DNA from 2 places in the Parasynechococcus sp. genome. Region 1 is predicted to be linked to the other one. Evidence: predicted binding sites of a transcription regulator. Region 1 holds the regulator's gene; the other holds the start of a gene.
What was found. Region 1 encodes HrcA, which represses chaperone genes, less so after heat shock. Its sites were predicted from a motif close to TTAGCACTCNNNNNNNNNGAGTGCTAA; they were not measured.
Positions count from the first base shown of each region.

Region 1 (8,639 bases):
GCAGGCGACCCACGCCGTCCTCGCCGAAGCAGGACGGCTGCTGCGTCCAGGCGGGGTGCTGGTGATGGTGGATCAGGATCCTGCCTCCTCTGTTCTTCAGCGGTTGCCGGCGCCGGTGGCCACGCTGTTGAAAAGCACGGAGCCATACATCGAGCAATATTTCGCCCTCGATATGCCGGCGGCGTTGCAGCAGGCCGGGTTTCGGGATCAGAGCATCCGTGCCTGCGACCCGCGGCATCGCGTGATCGCCTGCTTACGCTGACCCAACGCTCCACCGTGGATCCGTGACCAGCACCCTGCCCCCCACCAGCACTCCGGATCCATCCAGCCTGCAGCCATCGGTGCGTCCCGGAGCCCACGGTCGATTCGGTCGTTTCGGTGGCCAGTACGTTCCCGAAACACTCATGCCTGCTCTGGCGGAGCTGGAGCAGGCGGCCGCCCAGGCCTGGAATGATCCCGCCTTCACCGCCGAGCTGAACCAGCTGCTGAAGAACTACGTCGGTCGGGCCACACCGCTGTACGAGGCCGAGCGTCTCACCGCCCACTACCGACGCAGTGACGGTGGCCCTCGCATCTGGCTGAAACGTGAGGACCTCAACCACACGGGTGCTCACAAGATCAACAACGCCCTGGGTCAGGCCCTGCTGGCCCTGCGCATGGGCAAGAAGCGGATCATCGCCGAAACAGGCGCCGGTCAGCATGGTGTGGCCACAGCCACCGTCTGCGCCCGCTTCGGCCTGGACTGCATCATCTACATGGGCGCGGAGGACATGCGCCGTCAGGCTCTGAACGTTTTCCGGATGCGTCTTCTGGGGGCCACGGTGCAACCGGTGACCGCTGGCACCGCCACGCTCAAGGACGCCACCAGCGAAGCGATCCGCGACTGGGTCACGAATGTGGAAACCACCCACTACATCCTCGGATCCGTCGCCGGTCCGCACCCCTACCCGATGCTGGTGCGTGATTTTCATGCGGTGATCGGTCAGGAGGCCAAGCAGCAGTGCCAGGAGGCCTTCGGTCGCCTTCCCGATGTGCTTCTGGCCTGCGTCGGTGGTGGCTCCAATGCGATGGGACTCTTCCACCCCTTTGTGCAGGACACCTCCGTTCGGTTGATCGGCGTGGAGGCCGCTGGTGATGGCGTCGACACCGGTCGTCACGCCGCCACCATCACCGAGGGGCGGGCGGGCGTGCTGCATGGCGCCATGAGTCTGCTGCTCCAGGACGGAGACGGACAGGTTCAGGAAGCCCACTCCATCAGTGCTGGACTGGATTACCCCGGTGTCGGCCCCGAGCACAGCTATCTGCGGGAGATCGGTCGGGCTGAGTACGGCGCCGTCACCGATCAGCAGGCGCTCGATGCCCTGCGTCTGGTCAGCGAACTGGAGGGCATCATTCCGGCCCTGGAGACCGCCCATGCCTTCGCCTGGCTGGACACCCTCTGCCCCACGCTTCCCGAGGGCAGCGAGATCGTGATCAACTGCTCCGGTCGCGGCGACAAGGACGTCAACACCGTGGCGGAGAAGCTGGGGGACCAGCTCTGAGGCCGCGGTCGCTCAGCTGAGCAACAGCTCAAGGTGGCGTGCCACCCGCTGGACAGCAGCTTTCGCCGTGGCGTAGGCCATTCGCATCGGTCCCACCAGGGCCACCTGTCCGATGCCCTCGGATCCACATCGGTAGGGAGCCTGAACGACCGAGCAGGTCTGGAGAGCGGTATGGGGATGCTCCTCACCGATCCAGACCCGGGCCTGACTTCCCTGATTGACCAGCGCTTCGGGACGCTCATCGATCAGTTCCAGAAGCGGTCGCAGATCACTGGCGCTGTGGAATTCGGGTTCTGCCGCAAGGCGCGAAAATCCGTGCACCACCGTCGGTTCGCCGCCGGTCGGCGTGGGTTGATCCAGGGCGCTGCGCAGCACGCCTCCGCTTCGTTGCAGCTGTGGCGGCAAGGCATCCCAGTTCAGAGTCCCCTGTTCCAGCTGCCGATCGGTCCAGCGCTCCATCGCCGCCAGTTCCTCGGCAGCTCCATGGGGAAGCCTCAGGTTGAGGTGGCTGGCCCGGCCGCTGTCCTCCACCAGCAGCACCAGAAGCCTGTCTCCGCTCCTCACCAGCCGCACCGCTTCCAGCTGATTGCGGGGAGGGGCCGGCCGGGTGATCAGACTCATCAGCCCTGTGAAGTCCGTCAGTCGTCGCGCCAGTTGCAGCAGCAGATCGTCGAGGGCCGCCCAGCGCAGGCTGAGGCCCGCCAGCTCCCGTTCCAGCAGCTGCACCGCTGACCCGGGTTCCGGCAGCAGGCAGTCGACGTAGTGGCGGTAGCCCAGCGGGCTGGGAACCCGTCCGGCGGAGGTGTGCGGCTGCGTCAGCAGTCCGCGCTGCTCAAGAACGCCCATCGCGGACCGCACCGTGGCGGAGCTTGCGGGAATGCCGAAGCGTTGCACCAGGGTGCGGCTGCCCACGGGTTCGATCGTGTCCACATAGTGGTGGACCGTCGCCTGCAGCACCTGTCGTTGTCGGGCGGACAGGGGCTTCATCAGTAACGGGGCACCTGTGAATCCACCTGCACGCTCCAGGCGTCGATACCGCCCTCAAGGTTCCACACCTCTCCGTGCCTCTTCTGTTCCAACAGCCACAGGCCGAAATGCTGGCTGCGCACACCGGCATGGCACAGCACCACCACGGGGCGGTCGGCCGGAAGTCGCGAAGGAACCGTGTCGAGCCAGTCCCCGGAACGGCTCAGCGGCAGATGAACCACCGCAGCCGGGAAAGGCGCGATGGCCAGTTCGGCGTCTTCCCGCACGTCCACCAGCTGCGGAGGGTTGTCGCCACTTTCGATCCATCGCTGCAGCTCCGCAGCGGTGATCGGTCGGGGATGAAGGTTTGCCATGGCGCCATTCTGCGGCGATGGACAAAGATGAAGTCACACGATGTTGCAGGCCCATGAAGGCCCGCCCCTTCCTGAGTGCGCTGATCGCAGTGCTGCTCTCCCTGCTGCTGATCACGCTCGGCGTGCTGTGGGCCATGGACCGCCGCAGCCCGCTCCGCTTGGCGGAGGCGTCGCCGGAGCTGCCTCGTGCTGCCCGGTTTGTGCCACGTCAGGCGGCCCTTTCCCTTCATTGGCTGGCGGATCCGTCCCGTCTGCCGGCCTATGTCCAGGCGGTGGCTCCCGCATCGGAACGACGACAGGCGCGAGACGCCGCGCGGCGCTGGCGCGAGGGCGTCTTCGCTCTGGCAGGCCTGGATTACGACTCTGAGCTGGCCTCCTGGCTCGGCTCGGATGTCAGCCTCACCCTGCTGGATGCCGACGGATCCGGATCCGATCCCGGCTGGATCCTGGCTCTCTCCAGCCGCAGCAGCGATGGCGCCCGACTGTTTCTGCAGCGTTTCTGGCAAACCCGCAGCCTGGCCGGGACCGACCTGCAGGTGACCAGCTACCGCGGCATGGGTCTGATCAGTGGCCGTGGGGCTTTGCAGGGCAGGGCTCCGGTTCCTCTGGCCACGACGCTGATCGATGACGATCTGCTGCTGCTCGCGTCCGGTCGCGGCGTGCTGGAACAGGCCCTGGATGTGTCTCAACTGCAGGATCAGCACCAGCTGGGGGATGCGCAGTTGCAGCGTCAGCTGAAGGAGCTGGGTCAGGGGGTCGCCCTGATGACCGTGTCTCCCGCAGCTCTGCAGCACTGGTTCCAGCTGCCGGCGGCCCTTGCCGACCGGCCTGATCTGGAGGGGCTCGTGGCCCGGCTGCATCCGGACGGTCGTGATCTGGCGGTGGATGGTCTGCTGCGTTTCCGCGGCCCTCTGGACAGTGCCTCCTGGGCACCGGCCGATGGGCTGATTCCCGCAGCGGTCGGACGCCCCGTTTGGCTGGCGCAGCTGCAGGATCCTGGTCGTCTGATCCGTGCCGACGATGACCACCCCTTGGTGCAGTGGGTGGGTCCCCTGCTTCGGCACGTCCTCTCCGATCAGCCCGCGGCGGGTCAGATCGCTCGCCTTGATGACGGACCGCTGCTGTGGTTGCAGCAGGCGGAGAGCTGGCTGCTGGCCACCCGTCCTGGCCATCCGACCCGGTCATCGCTGAACGAGCGATTGCAGGAGGAGGGGCTGGCCCGCTCCGAGCTCTCCGGAGACGGCGAAACGCTGCAGGTCTGGACGCGGCTGGTGCGTCAGCGAGGACGCGGAGAGGGGCTGGATGCCCAGCTCGCCGTCGCCAGTGCCGGTGAGGCGGATCTCGACTGGTGGGGAGATTCCCTGGCCGCGCTGGAGCGTCGCAGGGAATCGCGAGGCATCTCGGATCGTCAGAACCAGTGGCGTGCCCTTCAAGGGGCCGAAGCGGCCAGTCAGTCCTTGCTGCTGGCGGATCAACCGGCCCGCAGCCTGCTGGGCCGCTGGTACCCGTGGAGGCTGGTGCAGGCACTCTCGGGTGATCCGCTTCAGGCGAGGGTCAAAGGTCTCGCCCTGGCGCTCGAAAGTGATCACAACGATGGGAACCGCTCCGTGCTGCCGATGCATGCCCGCCTCGAACTCGGTTGAGCTGCTGCTGTTGCGGCATGGCATCGCTGAGGAGCGTCCCGGTGGGCTGGATCATCCGGATCGGGCTCTCACCGCCCGGGGGCGCCAGCGGACCCGGGCCGTCATCGACGCACTCGTGTCCCGCGGCCTCTGTGTTGACCGCTTGATCACCAGTCCCTACCGGCGGGCACTGGAGACCGCGCAGATCGCCTGCGATGCCGGCCTCAGCCCTCAGCTGGAGCCGCACCCCAGGCTTCAGCCCGGTGGTGCGGCCGCCTCTCTGGTGCAGGCCTTGAGCGGGCGGGTCGGCTTGGTGGGCCATGAGCCTGATCTCAGCGATCTGGCCTGCTCCCTGCTGGGTCTGGTGCCGGGCTCTCTGGCGCTGCGCAAGGCCGGAGTCATCCAACTGCAAGGTTCCGGCGGGAGCTGGCAGCTGCAGGCCCTGCTGCGGCCTGGACTGCTGCTGGGCTCAGACGCTCCGGCTTAGGTTGCCAGCAGCGGCATCGAGGCGTTGGCACAGCAGCAGTCCGGCGAACTGCGCCATGCGCGCACCGGAATCGAACTTCGGCCCGGCCTGGACGGTGTTCCGGCCACCCAGTCCGCCATCTGCGACATCGATGGTCAGAAGGGCCTGCTCACCTACCGGGGGATCCCGGTGGATGACATGGCGGCCAACAGCAGTTTTCTCGAAACCGCGTTCCTGTTGATCTGGGGTGAGCTGCCCACGCGCGATCAGCTCGAGGCCTTCGAGCACCAGGTGCAGATGCACCGGCGGGTGAGCTTCCGGGTGAGGGACATGATGAAGTGCTTCCCGGCCTCCGGCCATCCGATGGACGCGCTGCAGTCGAGCGCCGCCTCGTTGGGACTGTTCTATTCCCGGCGGGCGATCGATGACCCGCAGTACATCTATGACGCCGTGGTCAGGCTGATCGCCAAGATCCCGACGATGGTGGCGGCTTTTCAGCTCATCCGGAAGGGTCAGGATCCGATCCAGCCCCGGGACGACCTGGCCTACTCCGCCAATTTCCTCTACATGCTCACGGAGCGGGAGCCGGACCCCCTGGCCGCCCGGATCTTCGATCGCTGCCTGATCCTGCACGCCGAGCACAGCCTCAACGCCAGCACCTTCAGCGCCCGCGTCACCGCCAGCACCCTCACCGACCCGTACGCCGTGGTGGCGTCTGCCGTGGGCACCTTGGCCGGCCCATTGCATGGAGGTGCCAACGAGGATGTACTCGCCATGCTCGAGCAGATCGGCGCAGCGGAGAACGCCGGCGACTACCTCGATGAGGCGATGGCCGCGAAGCGGAAGATCATGGGGTTCGGCCATCGTGAATACAGGGTGAAGGATCCCCGCGCCGTGATCCTCCAGGTTCTCGCTGAGGAGATGTTCGCCCGTTTCGGCCATGACGGCCTCTACGACGTGGCACGGGGGCTGGAGGTGGCGGCCGAGTCCCGACTGGGGGCCAAGGGCATTTACCCCAACGTCGATTTCTATTCCGGGCTTGTGTACCGCAAGCTCGGAATTCCCCGGGATCTGTTCACACCGGTGTTCGCTATCGCGCGGGTGGCCGGCTGGCTCGCCCACTGGCGTGAGCAACTCGGTGCCAACCGTATTTTCCGGCCCTCGCAGATCTATTCAGGCTCCGAACCACGCTCCTGGACGCCCATCAGTGAGCGTGAACCGGCTGCGGCCGCCTAAGTTGCAGGCACTTCCGACGACACCATGGTGAGCCCGGGACTGGACCTGGAATCGAGTTTCAGTCAGGCCCTCGAAGGCCTGGGACTCTCAGCGGACGTGGCCCGTCTGCTCTGGCTTCCTCTGCCGATGCTGCTGGTGCTGATCGCAGCGGTGGTCGGCGTGCTGGTGTCCGTCTGGCTGGAGCGAAAGATCTCCGCCGCCGTCCAGCAGCGCATCGGACCCGAGTACGCCGGTGCCCTCGGTGTTCTTCAGCCGCTGGCTGACGGCCTCAAGCTGCTGGTGAAGGAGGACATCATTCCGGCGCGGGCCGACAGTCTCCTGTTCACGCTTGGGCCAGTGCTGGTGGTGATCCCGGTGATCATCTCCTGGCTGATCATCCCCTTCGGCCAGAACCTGCTGATCAGCAACGTCGGCGTCGGCATTTTTCTCTGGATCGCCTTCAGCAGCATCCAACCCATCGGCCTGCTGATGAGTGGCTATGCCTCCAACAACAAGTACTCCCTGTTGGGTGGACTGCGCGCCGCCGCTCAGTCGATCAGCTACGAGATTCCCCTGGCATTGGCTGTGCTGGCCATCGTGATGATGAGCAACTCGCTCAGCACCGTTGACATCGTCAGTCAGCAGACGGGGGCTGGCATTCTCAGCTGGAACATCTGGCGTCAGCCGGTGGGCTTCCTGATCTTCTGGATCTGTGCCCTGGCCGAATGTGAGCGACTTCCCTTCGACCTTCCTGAAGCAGAGGAAGAACTGGTGGCGGGCTACCAGACCGAGTACGCCGGCATGAAATTCGCCCTCTTCTATCTGGCTGGATACATCAACCTCGTGCTCTCGGCAGTGCTGGTTTCAGTGCTGTATCTGGGTGGCTGGGGTTTCCCGATCCCCGTGGAATGGCTGGCTGGTTGGCTCGGGCAATCCGTGGATGCCCCGGTGGTTCAGGTGATCACCGGTTCCGTCGGCATCGTGATGACCGTGCTGAAGGCCTATCTGCTGGTGTTCGTGGCCATCCTCCTGCGTTGGACCACCCCACGGGTCCGCATCGATCAACTCCTGGATTTGGGCTGGAAGTTCCTCCTGCCTCTCGCTCTTGTGAACCTTCTGGTGACTGCCGCCCTCAAGCTGGCCTTCCCTGTCGCTTTCGGCGGCTGACCTGAACCTCCTTAAAGGTCCTGTGCCGTCATCATGGGCGCAGGCTTTTCACATCCTTCCTCTTCACCAGCCCTCGATCCATGTTCGGATTCCTCAGACAGGTCGGCGACTACACCCGCGATGCGGTGGATGCGGCCCGCAATCTGGCCCAGGGATTCGCGGTCACCTTCGATCACATGAAGCGCCGTCCGGTGACGGTGCAATACCCCTACGAGAAGTTGATCCCGTCCGAGCGTTATCGCGGACGGATCCACTACGAGTTCGACAAGTGCATCGCCTGTGAGGTGTGCGTCCGGGTCTGTCCGATCAACCTGCCGGTGGTCGACTGGGTGATGAACAAAGCCACCAAGAAGAAGGAGCTGCGGAACTATTCCATCGATTTCGGTGTCTGCATCTTCTGCGGCAACTGCGTTGAGTACTGCCCCACCAACTGCCTGTCGATGACCGAGGAGTACGAGCTGGCGGCTTTCGATCGCCACAGCCTCAACTACGACAACGTCGCGCTCGGCCGTCTGCCCACCAGCGTCACCACCGATCCTTCGGTCCAGCCGCTGCGCGAGCTGGCGTACCTGCCCGCCGGTGAAATGTCCCCTCACGGTGTGGCGGCGGATCGCCCCAGAGCCGGTCGTCTGCCTGCCGAAGTGCTCGAATCAATGGCACCGCCCGCAGGCGAGGATGCGGGAGAATCCTCCGTGGATGCCAAGCAGGGGGACGCATGACCATCGCCGGAACCACGGAGCTGATCTGTTTCCTGGCGTTGTCCGCCGTCGTTGTGATCGGTGCGGTCGGAGTCGTGCTGCTCAGCAACATCGTTTACTCAGCATTCCTGCTGGGGGGCGTGTTCATGGCGGTGGCAGGCCTGTACCTGCTGCTCAATGCCAGCTTCGTGGCCGCCGCTCAGGTGCTGGTCTACGTCGGTGCGATCAATGTGCTGATCCTGTTCGCGATCATGCTCGTCAACAAGCGCGAGGATCTCAAGGCGATCGATCGACTGAATCTCCGTCGCCTTGTCTCCGGCGGTGTCTGCGCGGCTCTCCTGGCTCTGCTGGTTCGAGTTGTGGTCACCACTCCATGGTCTCTGCCCGGCCCGCCGGCGATCGGTGAGGAAGCGACCGCACGCATCGGCGAACACCTGTTCACCGATTACCTGCTGCCCTTCGAACTGGCTTCAGTGCTGCTGCTGATGGCCATGATCGGAGCCATCGTTCTGGCTCGGCGTGATGTCCTCGCCACCGATGTCGCCACCGGTGAGGTGGCCGATCAAGGCCTGATCGAAAAGGCCCGTACA
Region 1 is NZ_JBJLJL010000008.1:751,966-760,604, forward strand. It holds gene ACJ0G7_RS08325 (class I SAM-dependent methyltransferase) at 1-262, shown strand, start outside; gene trpB (tryptophan synthase subunit beta) at 285-1,541, shown strand; gene ACJ0G7_RS08335 (heat-inducible transcriptional repressor HrcA) at 1,554-2,528, opposite strand; gene ACJ0G7_RS08340 (rhodanese-like domain-containing protein) at 2,528-2,881, opposite strand; gene ACJ0G7_RS08345 (DUF3352 domain-containing protein) at 2,935-4,524, shown strand; gene ACJ0G7_RS08350 (SixA phosphatase family protein) at 4,502-4,990, shown strand; gene ACJ0G7_RS08355 (citrate synthase) at 5,015-6,205, shown strand; gene nuoH (NADH-quinone oxidoreductase subunit NuoH) at 6,233-7,351, shown strand; gene ndhI (NAD(P)H-quinone oxidoreductase subunit I) at 7,432-8,070, shown strand; gene ACJ0G7_RS08370 (NADH-quinone oxidoreductase subunit J) at 8,067-8,639, shown strand, end outside.

Region 2 (8,639 bases), on a different contig from region 1:
CCGGTTGCTCGCTGGAGGACTACTACAACGGCGACATCACCCGCACCTTCCCGGTGAACGGCTGCTTCTCCGGAGAGCAGCGGGAGCTCTACGCCCTGGTGCTGGAGGCCCAGGAAGCCGCGGTGGAGACCGTGCAGCCCCAGGGAACGGCGGAGGCGGTGCACGCCACCGCTCTGCGGGTTCTGGTGGAGGGGCTGGTGGAGCTTGGGCTGTTGGCAGGAGACCCCGACGGGATCATCGAGCGCGGCGACTACCGGCATCTCTACATGCACCGCACCGGCCACTGGCTGGGGCTTGATGTGCACGATGTGGGGGCTTACCGCCTCGGGGAGCAACCCGCGACGCTCGAACCCGGGATGGTGCTCACGGTGGAACCGGGGCTTTATGTGAGCGACCGGTTGGCGGTGCCGGAGGGTCAGCCGGCGATCGACGCGCGCTGGAAGGGCATCGGCATCCGCATCGAGGACGATGTGGCGGTGACCGATGAGGGCCATGAGGTGCTCACGGCTGCGGCCCTCAAAAGCGTGGCGGCCATGGAACGTCAGGCCACCTGAAGCAGGATCCAGAACAGGAAGATCACCAGCTTCATCATTCCCTCGATGCCGGTGAGGCGGGCACGGGGGTTGAGGATCATCAGGGTGAGCACCAGCAGCACCATGTTGAGGGGATCCAGGCCGAGGATCACATCCGTGCCGGTGATGGCTCCCAGCAGCAGCACCGCCGGCACCGTGAGGCTGACGGTGGCCACCACAGAGCCGTAAAGGGTGTTGATCGAGCGCTGCACCTCCCCCTGGGAGGCGGCCCTGATGGCATTGAACGCTTCCGGCGCCAGGATCAGCAGGGCCACCAGCACACCGGCCAGGGAGCTGGGCAGTCCCAGATCGTGGATACCGGTCTCGATCAGGCGGCCCATCGACTCGGCGATCAGACAGACCACCAGCAGCCCCGCCGCCAGCAGAAGCGTCGCCTGGCCCAGCGGCAGGTCGATCGGCGCCTCCGCCTTGCCGCTGCCGGCGTTCCCGTCCTGCGCTCCCTCCACTTCGGTGTAGAGGTCGCGGTAACTGCCGACCTGGGCCGTGATGAACACGATGTAGACACCGAGGGCGACCACGGCGAGCACCGCGTTCTCAGCCGGACTGAAGTTGGCCTCCGATGTGCTGGGGCTGAAGTTCGGAATCACCAGCGCCAGCACGCACATGGTGGTGATCAGGTCGAAGTAGGTGAGGGCTCCGAGCATGTTGGGGGCCGCCAGCTGGCTGGAGTCGAGGCGACCGTTGACGAAGAAGCTGCGGCTGCGCAGGGCGGCGATCACATTGCAGAGGCCTGTGACGCCGGTGAGCGCGATCATCACCACGGAGAACATCGAGTCCCGCGCCAGGGTGGGGTTGGCCTCGCCGGTGAGCATCGTGCTGGCCACCAGGGCCAGTTCGATCGTCATCACCGCCCCGGTGAGCACCAGGGTTCCATAGGGCTGGCCCACCAGTTCGGCCACCCGGTCCGCCTGGGCGGCCACGCTGTTCGACAGCAGCAACACCACGCTGCTCAGCAGCACCAGGCCGGAGAGAACCGTCGCCGTCGGCTGCACGAGCAACCAGGTCATGGTTCCGCCGAGTTCGATCGCAGCCAGGGCTCCCAGGCCGATCAGCAGCGGCAGCAGCAGGGTCAGCAGGCTGCCGGAGCGGTCGCGGCGCGCGGCCGCCTCAGGCATGGGGCAGGTCCTTGATCAACGGCAGCACGCCCCGGCTCGCCTCAAGGATGTGGTCCGCCCCGGCCTGCCGCAGTTGCTCGTGATACGCGGCGCGCTCCGTCACATGCGGTGGTGCCACCGCCAGGCTGCACCAGGGCCAGTCCGGACGCTGCGAGTCGGGCATGGACAACCGTGCGCACGTCGGCCACCGTGTCGCCGAGGTAGGCGATCCGTCCGGGCCGCTCGCCGGCAGCCAGTCGCTCGGCGAGGCGGATCAGGCCGGTCGGATCCGGCTTGTCCGGGGCATCGCCCATGGCGATCAGAGGGGGATCCACCAGCCCCAGCCGTTGCTGCAGCACGAAGCGGGCGGATGGAGGTTCGGCGCCACTCACGAAGCCCCAGCGGATGCCGGCGGCGCTGAGGTCTTCGAACAGCTGCGCTTCCACCAGCAGGGGCTCATCGCCGATGAAGCCACGCCAGTTGCCCGGGTCTCCCTCTGGATCCCCACCGAAGTAGAAGCCGCTGAATCGTTCGATCAGGGCGTCGCGGTCGGGCACGCTGCCACCGCGGCGGCGCAGCAGTTCGAGGCTGGCATCCCAGTCGTTGTTCCAGGACCCCTCGGCCTTGAGCCGGTCGATGTCGCTGGCGTCCGGCCGCCAGCCGCTGTAGTGGGCCACCGTCTCCTGCAGGGCACGGCGGTAGCTGCCCGCCACATCGCGGATCACCCCGTCGATGTCGAACAGCAGGATGGTGAACGAACCCAGGGCCTGCAAGGGAAGAGCGGCTGGTAGGTTAGTTGTTTGTACTGATCTTTTGAGCGCTGACAGCATGACGGTCACCGAAGGCGCCGCCACCCCTGAACAGGACGTCGAGACGGCCGCGGTTGAAACGGCTGCTGTCGAGACGGCCGCTGCTGCGGAGGCAACGACAGAGAAGGAACCGACCGGCGAGAACGAGGGCGAGAGCCGGCCTGTGCTGCGGGGCGGGCATGCCGCGCTGGCATCCGCCACCATCGACGCCGATGGCGTGCCCTCCGGCTACACCCCCAAGGCGGATGAAGGACGCTTCCTCCTGAAGATTCTCTGGTTGCCGGACAACGTCGCCCTGGCGGTCGATCAGATCGTGGGCGGTGGTCCCAGCCCACTGACGTCGTATTTCTTCTGGCCCCGTGAGGATGCCTGGGAGACCCTGAAGACCGAACTCGAAGGCAAGAGCTGGATCACCGACAACGAACGCGTTGAGGTGCTCAACAAGGCCACGGAAGTGATCAACTACTGGCAGGAGGAAGGCAAGGGCAAGAGCCTGGATGAGGCCAAGCTCAAGTTCCCTGATGTCACCTTCTGCGGTACCGCTTGATTCTTTGCAATCAACGTTCTTTCACCGGTCCGCTGTTGCAGTGGACCGGTTTTTTTTGTGCTCTTTTTTGTGCTTGGCATCTTGGCCAATAAAAAACCCCGGAAGCAACGCTCCCGGGGACAAGATCAATGAACGCAAGGACGATCAGCCAGCAACCTTGCTGGCCTGCATGCGGGCGCGGGCGACATTGAGCTGCTGCTGGGCTTTCAGCTTCTCGGGGGATGCGGGCTTCCCTTCCATGCCGGCCACCGCGCTGCTGGCGGACTGGAACTCTGCCTCGGCGGAGTTGCCGTCGATGTTGCTGCCCAGTTCGGCGCCGTTCACCAGAACAGTGACCTCGTCGGCATCCACCTCAGCGAAGCCTCCCATCAGGGCGATGGAACTCCAGCCGCTGTTGGTGCGGACGCGGAGAACACCGACATCAATCGCCGTCAGCAGAGAGATATGGCCGGGCAGGATGCCGAGCTGGCCTGTGGTGCTGGGCAGAATCACTTCATCAGCGCTGCCGTCAAACACGTTCTGGTCCGTGGCCAGAACGCGCAGGGTCAGAGAACCGCTCATCAGTTGGCCTCAGCAGCGATCTTCTCGGCCTTGGCCTTGGCCTGATCGATGTTGCCCACCAGGTAGAAGGCCTGCTCGGGCAGGTGGTCCAGCTCACCGGAGAGGATCTGGTTGAAGCCGGAGATGGTCTCCTCCAGCTTCACGTAAACGCCGGACATGCCGGTGAAGATCTCGGCCACAAAGAAGGGCTGGGAGAGGAACTTCTCCACCTTGCGGGCCCGGTTGACGGTCTGACGGTCCTCCTCGGAGAGTTCGTCGAGACCGAGAATCGCGATGATGTCCTGAAGCTCCTTGTAGCGCTGCAGGGTCGACTGCACAGCGCGGGCGGTGCGGTAGTGGTCATCACCCACAACGGCCGGCTGCAGCATGGTGCTGGTGGAATCCAGGGGATCCACAGCGGGATAGATGCCTTTGGATGCCAGGGCGCGGTTGAGCACCGTGGTGGCGTCCAGGTGGGCGAAGGTGGTGGCGGGAGCGGGGTCGGTGAGGTCGTCAGCAGGGACGTAGACGGCCTGGATCGACGTGATCGAACCTTCCACGGTGGAGGCGACGCGCTCCTGCAGGGCGCCGACGTCGGTGCCGAGGGTGGGCTGGTAGCCCACAGCGGACGGCATGCGGCCCAGCAGAGCGGACACTTCGGAGCCGGCCTGCACGAAGCGGAAGATGTTGTCGACGAACAGCAGCACGTCCTGCTTGTTCACGTCACGGAAGTGCTCCGCCATGGTCAGTGCGGAGAGGCCCACGCGCATGCGGGCGCCGGGGGGCTCGTTCATCTGGCCGTAGCAGAGAGCCACCTTCGACTTGGAGAGGTCGTCGGAGTTGATCACTCCGGACTCCTTGAATTCCTCGTAGAGGTCGTTGCCCTCACGGGTGCGCTCACCCACGCCGCCGAACACGGACACACCACCGTGTTCCTTGGCGATGTTGTTGATCAGTTCCTGAATCAGAACGGTCTTGCCGACACCGGCACCACCGAACAGGCCGACCTTGCCGCCCTGGCGGTAGGGAGCCAGCAGGTCGATCACCTTGATGCCGGTCTCGAACACCCGGGGCTTGGTCTCCAGCTCGGTGAGCTTGGGAGCTTCGCGGTGGATGGGGGCTGTGGCGGAGGCGTTGACGGGGCCCTGCTCGTCAACAGGCTCGCCGAGAACGTTGAAGATGCGGCCGAGAGTGGCTTCTCCGACGGGCACGGTGATCGGGGAGCCGGTGTCGACGGCTTCCATGCCGCGCACCAGACCGTCGGTGCCGCTCATGGCAACGGCGCGGACGCGGTGATCGCCCAGCAGCTGCTGAACCTCGGCGGTCAGAGCGACGTCCTGACCGGCGGTGTTCTTCGCCTCGATGCGCAGAGCGTTGTAGATCTTCGGCAGTTTCCCGGCTGGGAATTCCACGTCCAGAACCGGGCCAATCACCTGGCGAACCACGCCCTTGGTGCCGGCGGATGCAGGAGCAGAAGCGACCATAAGAAGAAGGGATTCGGGAGCAGGCGCAGCGCGCTCGGGCCCATTCGGAGCGGCGCAACCATACCACTGCTGTGGTGGACCCTCCCCGGTTCGGTCACCCGCACAGTCAGGGTGCTGGTGGAGGGGCAGGGCGAATGAATACGTTGGCACTCGTTGGCATCGAGTGCTAGCTCGTGTCGATGTGTGGCGCTGCGGCGCCCTGTCCCTGCCCCTGCAAGAACCCATGGCAGCTGTTTCCCTCAGCGTCTCGACCGTCAAGCCTCTCGGTGATCGCATCTTCATCAAGGTGTCCGCCTCCGAAGAGACCACCGCCGGCGGCATCCTTCTGCCCGACACCGCCCAGGAAAAGCCCCAGGTGGGCGAAGTGGTCCAGGTGGGTCCCGGCAAGCGCAACGACGACGGCAGTCGTCAGGCCCCCGAGGTCGGCGTCGGCGACAAGGTGCTCTACAGCAAGTACGCCGGTACTGACATCAAGCTCAGCGGCGACGAGTACGTGCTCCTGTCCGAGAAGGACATCCTGGCTGTCGTCAGCTGACGCGGTTGTCCGCTGACGCCCAGCACTTTCCGATCACCCCACTTCATTCATAAGGACACGCCTTCCATGGCCAAGCGCATCATTTACAACGAGAACGCCCGCCGCGCTCTCGAAAAAGGCATCGACATCCTGGCCGAGTCCGTTGCCGTGACCCTCGGACCCAAGGGTCGCAACGTCGTGCTGGAGAAGAAGTTCGGCGCTCCTCAGATCATCAATGACGGTGTCACCATCGCCAAGGAGATCGAGCTCGAAGATCACATCGAGAACACCGGTGTCGCCCTGATCCGTCAGGCCGCCTCCAAGACCAACGACGCCGCCGGTGACGGCACCACCACGGCCACCGTTCTGGCCCACGCCATGGTCAAGGCGGGTCTGCGCAACGTGGCTGCCGGTGCGAACGCCATCACCCTCAAGAAGGGCATCGACAAGGCCTCCGATTTCCTGGTCGGCAAGATCAAGGAGCAGGCCAAGCCCATCGCTGACAGCGGTGCCATCGCCCAGGTGGGCACCATCTCCGCCGGCAACGACGAGGAAGTCGGCCAGATGATCGCCGACGCCATGGACAAGGTCGGCAAGGAAGGCGTGATTTCCCTGGAAGAGGGCAAGTCCATGGAGACCGAACTGGAGGTCACCGAGGGCATGCGCTTCGACAAGGGCTACATCTCCCCCTACTTCGCCACCGACACCGAGCGGATGGAAGCGGTGCTCGACGAGCCCTACATCCTCCTCACCGACAAGAAGATCGGCCTGGTGCAGGACCTGGTGCCTGTTCTGGAGCAGATCGCCCGCACCGGCAAGCCCCTGCTGATCATCGCCGAGGACATCGAGAAGGAAGCGCTCGCCACCCTGGTGGTGAACCGCATCCGTGGTGTGCTGAACGTGGCTGCCGTCAAGGCTCCCGGTTTCGGTGACCGCCGCAAGGCCATGCTCGAGGACATGGCGGTGCTGACCAACGGTCAGCTGATCACCGAGGACGCCGGCCTCAAGCTGGAGAACGCCAAGCTGGAGATGCTGGGCACGGCCCGCCGCATCACCATCAACAAGGACACCACCACCATCGTGGCCGAGGGCAACGAGGTGGCTGTCGGCGCCCGCTGCGAGCAGATCAAGAAGCAGATGGATGAGACCGACTCCACCTACGACAAGGAGAAGCTGCAGGAGCGTCTGGCCAAGCTGGCCGGTGGCGTTGCTGTGGTGAAGGTCGGTGCAGCCACCGAGACCGAGATGAAGGACAAGAAGCTTCGTCTTGAGGACGCCATCAACGCCACCAAGGCGGCTGTCGAGGAGGGCATCGTCCCTGGCGGCGGCACCACCCTGGCCCACCTGGCTCCAGCTCTCGAGGAGTGGGCCAACGGCAACCTCTCCGGTGAGGAGCTGATCGGCGCCAACATCGTGGCTGCGGCTCTCACCGCTCCGCTGATGCGCATCGCTGAAAATGCCGGCGCCAACGGCGCCGTCGTGGCCGAGAACGTCAAGTCCCGCTCCATCAGCGAGGGCTACAACGCTGCCACCGGTGATTACGTCGACATGCTGGCTGCCGGCATCGTCGATCCCGCCAAGGTGACCCGCTCCGGTCTGCAGAATGCCGCCTCCATCGCCGGCATGGTGCTGACCACCGAGTGCATCGTGGCTGACCTGCCCGAGAAGAAGGACGCAGCTCCCGCCGGCGGCGGCATGGGCGGCGGCGACTTCGACTACTGATCCAGTCGATCAACCTGGTGATCATCCGGCCCCCGCTTCTGCGGGGGCTTTTTTCATGGCTGCGGCCGTCAGCGCCAGCCCGTGGGCACGCGTGGGCCGAACCGTCGGCGGGCCCAGTCGTAGGTGGGGGCGAAGAAGGCGCGCATGTCGTTCAACACCGCATCCAGCCCCTCCACTGTTTCGCTCTGCTTGGGTGAGGCATGCACGACGCGGCTGAACTGAGGCGTCAGGGCAGGAGCCTCGAGAAAGTCGGTGAGCCGGTTGATCTCGCTCTGTTGGAACAATGTTTCGTAGAAGCCGTAGAAGATCTCCTCCGAGGAAAAGACCGCCTCGAGGGTCTCGGCCATCTGCTCGTAGGTGGTGCGCGACCGGCAGTTGGGTTTGCGGTAGAAGCTGCGCAGCTGGCTCACTTCCTGCTCGGCTGTGACTCTGGCTGCGTTCTGCCGTTCATGCCGCAGCCGGTTGCGCATGCGCAGTTGTGACCAGGCCCGTTCGACGGGATCGCGCATCAGCAGGATCACCCGGATCGTGAATCCCCGGGCTGTCAGCCCTTCGCGGATGAGCTCGAAGCTGCTCTGAGGAAGCATCGAGTAGGCCGGGGTGATATCGCCGACATGGGTGACTGCGGCCTCCCGCAGATGCAGGTAGTCGAAATGGTCGAAGTACAGCTCCGGTGAGAGGCGCATCGCCTCCTGCAACCGGATCAGGTCCAGCTTTCCCTTGCGGCGTCGCCGGATCATGGCCTTCGCCGGATTGTTCCTGCGCTGGGCGACCAGCTTGTTGAACACGTGGAATTCCTTGATCCCGCCGTTGCTGAACCAGGAGGTCCCCGACAGTTCCGACTCCAGCCAGGTGGTGCCGCATTTCTGGGCTCCCACCCCGAGCAGGAAGATCTTGCCGGCTTCGCAGCGGCTCAACCCAGCCAGCCGGCGCTGAGGATCACGGCGAGGCTCAGGAACACCGCCAGGCAGGTCCAGGTGGCGCGGTTAAGCGTGGCTTCGGCGCTGCTGGCGCTGCTGAACATCGAGCTGCCGCTCGCCGCCAGCCCGCCCATGCCGCCCCCTTTGGGACTGTGCAGCAGCACGAGAAGGATGAGCAGCAGGCCGGTGCCGATCCAGGTCCAGGACAGAATCGTGATGAGCATCGCGTTCAGACGGTCAGGGGGAGACGGGCGGAGATGGCGTCGCGGTCGACCCCAGCCATCGGCTCGATCAGGCTGCGGCCTGTCATCGCTTCCGGTTGAGGCAGGCTGAGGATCTCCAGCAGGGTGGGGGCAATGTCGGCCAGGCCACCATCACCGCGCAGCTGGATGGAATTGCCATGGCCGGGCAGCTTG
Region 2 is NZ_JBJLJL010000005.1:45,394-54,032, reverse strand. It holds gene ACJ0G7_RS02605 (aminopeptidase P N-terminal domain-containing protein) at 1-554, shown strand, start outside; gene ACJ0G7_RS02600 (calcium:proton antiporter) at 542-1,708, opposite strand; partial or broken gene ACJ0G7_RS02595 (TIGR01548 family HAD-type hydrolase) at 1,701-2,412, opposite strand; gene ACJ0G7_RS02590 (30S ribosomal protein PSRP-3) at 2,516-3,043, shown strand; gene atpC (ATP synthase F1 subunit epsilon) at 3,188-3,604, opposite strand; gene atpD (F0F1 ATP synthase subunit beta) at 3,604-5,067, opposite strand; gene groES (co-chaperone GroES) at 5,291-5,602, shown strand; gene groL (chaperonin GroEL) at 5,669-7,303, shown strand; gene ACJ0G7_RS02565 (sulfotransferase domain-containing protein) at 7,372-8,220, opposite strand; gene secG (preprotein translocase subunit SecG) at 8,217-8,447, opposite strand; gene gpmI (2,3-bisphosphoglycerate-independent phosphoglycerate mutase) at 8,453-8,639, opposite strand, start outside.
Region 2: groES (co-chaperone GroES) is a predicted target of HrcA. The motif match lies at 5,211-5,237, and genes of this name have one in related genera.